2 regions of the Microbacterium sp. TS-1 genome follow, and region 1 is predicted to be linked to the other one. Evidence: predicted binding sites of a transcription regulator. Region 1 holds the regulator's gene; the other holds the start of a gene.

What was found. The regulator LexA, encoded in region 1, represses DNA repair genes until DNA is damaged. The targets are predictions, from matches to a motif close to TCGAACANNTGTTCGA.
Region 2: a site for LexA is predicted at 2,044-2,059, ahead of MTS1_RS11950 (HNH endonuclease signature motif containing protein). Genes of this name have one in related genera too.

Annotation. Positions count from the first base shown of each region.
Region 1 covers NZ_BASQ01000001.1:902,655-906,590, reverse strand. The annotation lists gene hflX (GTPase HflX) at 1-19, shown strand, start outside; gene MTS1_RS04305 (prolyl oligopeptidase family serine peptidase) at 138-2,054, opposite strand; gene lexA (transcriptional repressor LexA) at 2,133-2,798, opposite strand; gene MTS1_RS04295 (LysM peptidoglycan-binding domain-containing protein) at 3,055-3,411, shown strand; gene MTS1_RS04290 (histidinol-phosphate transaminase) at 3,454-3,936, shown strand, end outside.
Region 2 covers NZ_BASQ01000001.1:2,538,037-2,541,972, reverse strand. The annotation lists gene MTS1_RS11960 (ECF transporter S component) at 1-136, opposite strand, end outside; gene MTS1_RS11955 (fibronectin type III domain-containing protein) at 338-1,882, shown strand; gene MTS1_RS11950 (HNH endonuclease signature motif containing protein) at 2,094-3,506, shown strand; gene MTS1_RS11945 (SRPBCC family protein) at 3,550-3,936, opposite strand, start outside.

The DNA of each region.
Region 1 (3,936 bases):
TGCGCCCTACGCCGTCTGAATCGGCGCGCGGCGATACACCTGCACGATCGGTGGTGCCGGCGAGTCCTCCGCGCGCGTGGAAGGCCTCACCAACACCACCGGCCTGACGGATGTATCAGCACCGGCCGTCGCGGGGCTCAATCGAGCGCGAGCGGTGCGACGCCGGGGGTGTCGAAGCCGAAGACCCGGCCGAGGAACGCCAGCTCGGTCTCGAGCGCGTTCACGATCGTCTCGGTGCGCCGGAACCCGTGTCCCTCGCCCGCGTATAGCACGTAGGCGTGGGGCACACCGTGCGCCACGAGCGCGTCGCGGATGGCCTCGGCCTGCGCCGGCGGCACGACGGCGTCCTCGTCGCCCTGCAGGAGCAGCAGCGGCACCCGGAACCGCTCGGGTCGGCTCAGCGGCGATCGCTCGATGTAGACCGGCTCGGCTTCGGGGAGGGGGCCGATGAGACCGTCGAGGTACCGCGCCTCGAAGTCGTGCGTCTCGGCGGCCAGAGCACGCGCATCGCCGACACCGTAGCGCGAGACGCCCGCCCCGAAGACATCCGTTCCGACGAGCGCCGCGAGCACGGTCCAGCCGCCGGCGGATCCTCCCTCGATCGCCAGCCGTGACGGATCCGCGAGACCCTCGTCGGCGAGACCGCGTGCGGCCGCGGCGACGTCGTCGACGTCGACGACACCCCACTGTCCCTTCAGCCGTTCGCGGTAGGAACGGCCGTATCCCGTCGAACCGCCGTAGTTGACGTCGAGGACGCCGATGCCGCGGCTCGTGAAGTAGGCCACCTTGCTGTCGGCTGCGCCGCCCACGTGCGAGGTCGGCCCGCCGTGCACCCAGACCAGGTACGGGGGCAGTTCGTCGGCCGGCGCGGTGACGTCGGGGTTGGTCGGCGGGTAGGCGAAGGCATGCACCAGGCCGTGCGGGCCCTCCGTCGTCAGCTGCCGGGCGTGCGGGATCCACGATGCGTCGACGTCCGGAGCACCGCCGCGGACCGCGCTCGTCTCGCCGGTGTCCAGGTCGACGAGCCACAGGCCCGCCCCTCCCGGCATCGCCCCGCTGACGAGGGCGCGGCTGCCGCGGACGTCTTCGATCTGCACGCGTGCGGTGGCGGGGAAGGGAAGCGGGATGGCGCCGCCGTCGCGGTCCACGATCACGAGCTGGTCCGATCCGTGGGTGCGCACGGCCACCAGGCGGCCGTCATCGAGCGGCGCGTACCAGCGGGTGCCGAGCACCCACAGGCCACCACCCGTGTCGGCGTCGGCGGGCGAGACGGCCGTGGGCGGGGCGTCGGTCGCGGGGTCGACGCGGTAGACATTCCAGCGTCCGGTCGGCTCGTCGGCGAAGAACAGCGCGCCGTCGTCGGTCCACTCGGGCTGCAGCGCGGCGGTGGCGCCGCCCGCGACGTCACGGATGCCGCGGGGGGCGTCCAGGTCGGCGACGCGGATGCGCGTGCGGTCCCAGGGCATGTCGGGGTGATCCCAGGCCACCCAGGCGAGGCGCGAGCCATCGGGCGACAGCGCCGGCTGGGCGACGAAGTCGCTACCGCCGGCGAGCTCGGTCACGCTCGAGGCGTCGGGAACCTCGGCGCTGTCAGCGCGCTCGATGCGGACGATGTGGCGCTCGGGCGTGCCGCCGGGACGTTCGCGTTCGCGAACCGCGAGAAGGACGCCGCGCTGCCAGCGGAGGCCCCCGTAGTGCGTGCCGGTCTCCTCCGGAGTGAGCGGTCGGGGATCGCCGCCCGGGCGAAGGCTCCGGATGCGCTGGTCGGACTTGTCGACGAAGAACAGCTCGCCGTCATCCGACACCGTCCAGGCTCCGCCGCCGTACTCGTGCACGCGCGACCGGGCGTTCCAGGGTGCGGGGAGGACGACCTGCACGGTGCCATCGCCGCGGCGGCGCATGACCGCGACGCGACCGGCCTCGTCGGGCAGCGACTCGCCCCACCAGATCTCATCACCCACGAAGCTCGCGCCGTCGAGGCGCAATGATGACGCGCTGGCCCATGCCGCCGTCAGGGGAGAGGGCCAGGAACCATAGGGAAGCTGCTGCGACATACAGCCACGCTACGCGAGGCCTGGCTTCCCGACCTCGACCGGGGAGACGGTGGGGAGCGGATGCCGTCCCGGGGCGCCTCAGACCGTGCGCAGAACCGCCACGACCTTGCCGAGCACCGTCGCGTCGTCGCCGAGGATCGGCTCGAACGCCGAGTTGCGGGGGAGGAGCCACGTGTGGCCGTCGCGCTGGCGGAGCGTCTTCACCGTCGCCTCGCCGTCGAGCATGGCCGCGACGATCTCGCCGTTGTCGGCGGTTGCCTGCGCCCGCACGACGACCCAGTCGCCGTCGCAGATGGCCGCGTCGATCATCGAGTCGCCGACGACCTTGAGCATGAACAGCTCGCCCTTGCCGACGAGCTGGCGCGGCAGCGGGAAGATCTCCTCGACCTGCTGGTCGGCGGTGATCGGCACGCCCGCCGCGATGCGGCCCACGAGCGGCACGAGGGCGGCGTCGCCGAGGGCGGGCGCGGCGTCGGCCGGGTTCTCGCCGGCGGTGCCCGGGAGATCGATGAGCACCTCCATCGCGCGGGTCTTGCCGGGGTCGCGCCGCAGGTAGCCGCTGAGCTCGAGCTGGTTCAGCTGGTGGGTGACGCTGGACAGCGACTTGAGGCCGACCGCGTCGCCGATCTCGCGCATGCTCGGCGGGTAGCCGTTGCGGGCGATCGCGTTCTGGATCACCTCGAGGATCGCGAGCTGCTTGTCGCTCAGATTCTTGCGTCGTCGCGTCTGCGGCTTCTCGCTCATACCGCCGGTCTCCTGTCGTCGCGCCCCGTCCCCGACCCGATGTCGGAGGTTCATGGTGGGCTCTCGCTGTCGAAAAGGTAGCCCGATACGACGGCGACATCGCGGAACGCTCCGCGTGTCTCTTCGATCGGTCTCCGATTTCGGTGGGTGGTTGACACCACACAATATCGAAGATACGTTCGGAACCGAAGTTCGCACCCGTCTCTCCCGGCCGAGAGGCGGGGGCGAATCTTCCTACCGCTCCCGAGGAGATGCCATGACCACGATCGATGCCCGCTTCGCACCGGCCCCCCGTACCCGCCTGCGTCTGACGCGCCGCGGACGCCGCGTCGTCGCCACGATCGCCGCCCTTCCGGCGGTCGTCGCCATCACAGCAGCCGTGCTCTCGGGGGGAGGTGCGCTCGCCTCAAGCGAGGTCGGCGCCCCCGCCGGCTCGTTCACGACCGTGACCGTGATGTCCGGCGAATCGCTCTGGTCCATCGCCGAAGAGGTGGCGCCCGCCGCCGACCCCCGCGATGTCGTCGATGCGATCATCCGGCTGAACGCTCTCGGCTCGGGCCAGCTCGAGGCCGGCCAGACGCTTGCGATCCCGGCCGAGTACGCCGCGAGCTGACTCCGGCGGCAACAGCGGCGCGCGCGGCCTAGCATGGGTGGGATGAGCCCGAGTCTGGATGATCTGCCCCTCAGAGACGATCTGCGAGGCCTCACCCCGTACGGCGCCCCGCAGGCGCCGCTTCCGGTCGCGCTGAACGTCAACGAGAACACGCATCCCGTTCCCGAAGAGGTCGCCGACGACATCCTGGATGCCGTAGCCCGCGCCCTGCGCGACGTCAACCGCTATCCCGACCGCGAGTTCACGCACCTCCGCGAGTCGTTCGCCGAGTACCTCGGCCACGGCCTGACCCCCGATCGCATCTGGGCAGCGAACGGATCGAACGAGGTCCTGCAGCACCTCCTCCAGGCATTCGGAGGCCCGGGACGCACCGCGATGGGCTTCGGTCCGACCTACTCGATGTACCCCCTGCTGACGCGCGCGACCGGCGCCCAGTACGTCACGGGGACACGTGGACCCGACTTCACGCTCGATCCCGCCTCCGCCGCAGCCCAGGTCGCCGAGCTCCGCCCGGACGTCGTCTTC
Region 2 (3,936 bases), 1.6 Mb from region 1:
GTTCGGCGTACGACACCGGCCCGGCGGCATCCTTGAGCGCGAGCAGATCGCGCGCGATCGCGTCGAGTGAATCGGGCTCGCCGAATCGCGTGTCATCGTCCTGCACGTGCGCTCCCCCGCCCTCGAACGGATGCATGTCGCAAACCGCATACGCGCGGCGAATCCCCTCGCCCCGCGGCGATCACTCTATCGACACTGGCCGCCGGGGTGTTCGGGATTGTTCGCACACGCGCGTTGCGGGCCCGAACGGCCCGCCTCGTCGGGCGACCGATGCCAGCGTGAGAGCGACGGCTCGCCGACTGGGGCGCGGGTCGCGATTCGCTCTCGATGAGGATCCATGAAGAGAAGACATCCCTCCCTCGCCGCGGCCTCGGCCGCCCTGATCGCAGCGACGCTCGTCGTCGCCGGTATGGCGCTCCCGGCGCATGCCGACGAACCGGCCGGAAACGTTGAACCGGCGGGGCCGACCGCGGCAGCCGAAGTCGAGGTGGCAGGTGCCGAGGTGGCGGCTGAGGCGCTGGTTGCCGACCCGGAAGCCGCGGAGCCGGTTGGGGAACCGGATGCCGCGGAGCGCGTCACCGCCGAAGCATCCGCATCCGCACCCGCATCCGCATCCGCACCCGCACCCGCACCGGAGTCCGCTGAGCCCGCGGCGGCCAGTGCGGCGCCCGGCTACGTGAATGACGACGGGTCCGGTGCGGGCCACGATGACGACGACAGTGTCGCCGATCTGCCGCCGCAGACGGGAGTCACGATCAGCATCCGGGTCGATGGCGCCGAGATCGGCGTCGGCCCGATCGGCGAGCGCGGACCGATCGAGCGATACGAGCTCATCGTCCGTCCCATGGACGGCGGCGAGCCGATCACGCGCACCTCGACGACCCGAACCGTCTTCATCCTGACCGGGCTGAAGCCGGGCACGTACGAGATCGAGGCGAGCCTGCACAACAGTCACGGCTCGACGGGCGCCCGCGACATTCGGTTCGCGGTGCCGGAGGTCCCCGGCGAGCCGACGGTGACGATCCGTGACAGTAGCCCCACGGCGCTGCTCGGCGAGATCTGGGCGGCCCCGCTGCAGAACCCGTTCCCGGAGGGGGTCTGGCCGTTCTATCTGCCCACCACCTACACCGCGACCCTCACGGGCGGTGGCCGCACCGAAACGCGCGAGGTCGACGACGTGCAGGGTCTCGGACGCTTCGGGTTCACCGGCCTCGAGCCCTCGACGACATACACGCTGACGGTCGTCGCCCGGAACGCCGCGGGGCAGAGCGCGCCCGTCTCGGTGCAGGCATCCACGAGTCCCGTCACCGGACCGGCCGCGCCCGATCCCGACGCGCTGACCGGCGATAACCGCGGCGGGGTCGTCGTGAACGGCGCATCCGTCCCCGGCACCACGGTGAGGGCGAACGTCGGACGCGAGCTGGCGGGTATGGCGATCCACGGGTGGCTGTTCTCCGAGCCGCGATATCTGGGCGTGGCCACGGTCACGGCAGACGGCATCGCGACGTTCGCCCTTCCCGCCGACATCCCCGCGGGCGCCCACCGCCTCGCACTCACCGCGGGCGACGGCAGCACGCTCGGCTGGAGCCCTGTCGAGGTGCGCGCCGCTGAGGTGACCACTCAGCCCGCGACCGGTGGCCCGGGTGGGCCCGGCGCTGGGGCCGGAGCGGGTGCCGGGTCTGGGGCTGGCGCTGGGGTTGACGGGTCTGCGTCGGAGGGCCGAGACGGCGCGACCTCGGCTGCGGGTTCTGTCGCGTCGGCGGCGAAGACGCGCGCTCTGGCATCGACCGGCGGTGCGGCGCCGTGGGAGCTCGCTGTGTGGGCTGCGGCGCTTCTCGCGGCCGGCGGGCTGGTGATCGCGAGACGACGAGTCGTCGACTGACGCTCATCGAGAGAACGATGTGCGGGGCACCGACCATGGGGGGCGGTGCCCCGCACATGCTTTCACTGCGCCCTTTCGCTTCGCCCGCATTTCGCTGCGTGCGCCGTCCGACAGAGGCCGCCGATTCCTCCACAATTCGACAACGAGAAGCTCCTCCACAGACGTACAAATATTCGATGTGAATGTCCGACCCCCCGGGCAGAATGGGAACATGACATCGAACGGCGACAGCTCATACGATCCGCAGGCCGGCTCGTCGGCGTCGCCATACGCCGGTGTCGTCGACCGGGTCTCCGAAGCAGACGAGCTGCTTCACGCGGCCCACATCGCGATGACGCGCGCTCTCGCCGAGGCGGGGCGCAGCGCCCTCCGGCAGGCAGCGCGCTCGCGAACGCGGCCGCGCGGTATGGGCTCCGACATGGAGATGCGCTCGATCGCCGCCGAGGTCGCCGGGGTGCGACGCTCGCACGACCGTCGCGCGCAGAGCGAGATCGACCACGCACTGACCATCGTCGACGATTTCCCCGCTGTCTTCGAGGCGTGGGAGCAGCAGCGCATCACGCGCGACCATGTCGATGCGGTCGTCCGGATGGGATGCGGCCTCGCCGACGACATCCGCGACGACTACGCGCTGCAGGCGATCTCGATCTGCGAGCGTGACATCGCGTCACGGGTGCGCGAGGCGCTCCGCAACCTGGCTGCGCGGATGGGATCCGAGTCCTTCGCCGAGCGGCACCGCACGGCAACGGCGAAGCGACGCGTCTGGGTGACCCACGGCACCGACGGCATGTCCGAGCTCGGCGCCACCCTGCCGACCGTCATCGCCGCAGGCATCCACGACCGCCTCACCGCCATGGCGCAGTCCGTCAAGGATGCGCGCGCCACCGACGGGTCTCCACCTGCGGATGCTGCGCCGGGAGATGCCGTTGCGGGTGATGGTGCCGCGGGTGCGGAGTCTGCGGATGCCGCGGCGCCCGACGTGCGCACGATGGATCAGCTGCGCGCCGACATCCTCGGCGACCTGCTGCTCGGCGGCGCTCCGGCCGTCGACCCCACCTCTGGCAGCGACACCGCGGGGCCGCTGGGTGCGATCCGGGCGCAGGTTCAGGTGACGCTGACCTCTGAGACGGTGACCGGCGCCGACGAGGCCCCCGCCGAACTGGTAGGCGCCGCGCTCATCGACGCCGACACCGCCCGCAAGCTCGCCGGCCGGGCGAGAATCTGGAACCGGCTCTTCATCGATCCCATCACCCGCACACCGGTCGAGGTCGACACCTACCGACCCACCGCGGCGATGAGCAGACTGCTCAAGGCGAGAGATCAGCACTGCCGGTTCCCCGGATGCCGGAGGGCGGCGATCCGCTGCGAGCTCGACCACACCATCGACTACGCCCTCGGCGGGCACACCCACATCTTCAACCTCGCCCACCTGTGCCAAAGACACCATTCGATGAAGCAATTCACGAAATGGGAAGTCAGACAGATCGGCGGCGGGGTTCTCGAATGGACCTCACCCCTCGGCCGGATCTACCGAGAAGACGTGCCGGTTCCGTCCGTGTGCTTCGTTCCCGATCCCGCCGGTCCGCCACCCGGGTCTTGCAGGGACGAGCCACCGCCCTTCTGACCCGGGCTCTTCACGAACTCGCCGGCGCGCCCGGCGCGGCCGTCTATGCGATCCGGAGGCGCTCCGCTTCAGCGAGCACGACGGGATCCTCGCATCCGCGCGCGAAGCCGGCGATCCGACGGTCGATGTCGCGCTGCAGGATGACGCTGCCGATGCGCTCCGCGAGCGGCGCGAGCCACGCGGGGCGGCAGGCGAAGTTGTAGCGCCACACGGCCAACGAACGCGATGGGTCGCCCTCGACCGGACTGAACCGCCACCCGCCGCCCATACGCGCGAAGAACCACGAACCTTTCGTCATCTTCATCCCGACGTTCGACGGCGGGTTGTACGAGACGTACTCGCTCTCCATTGCCAGCCCAAAGCGCTGCACGGTGTACGTGCGAACACCCTTCGCGGGCCGTTCCGCGCCGATCAGGTGCTGTCGCCGAAT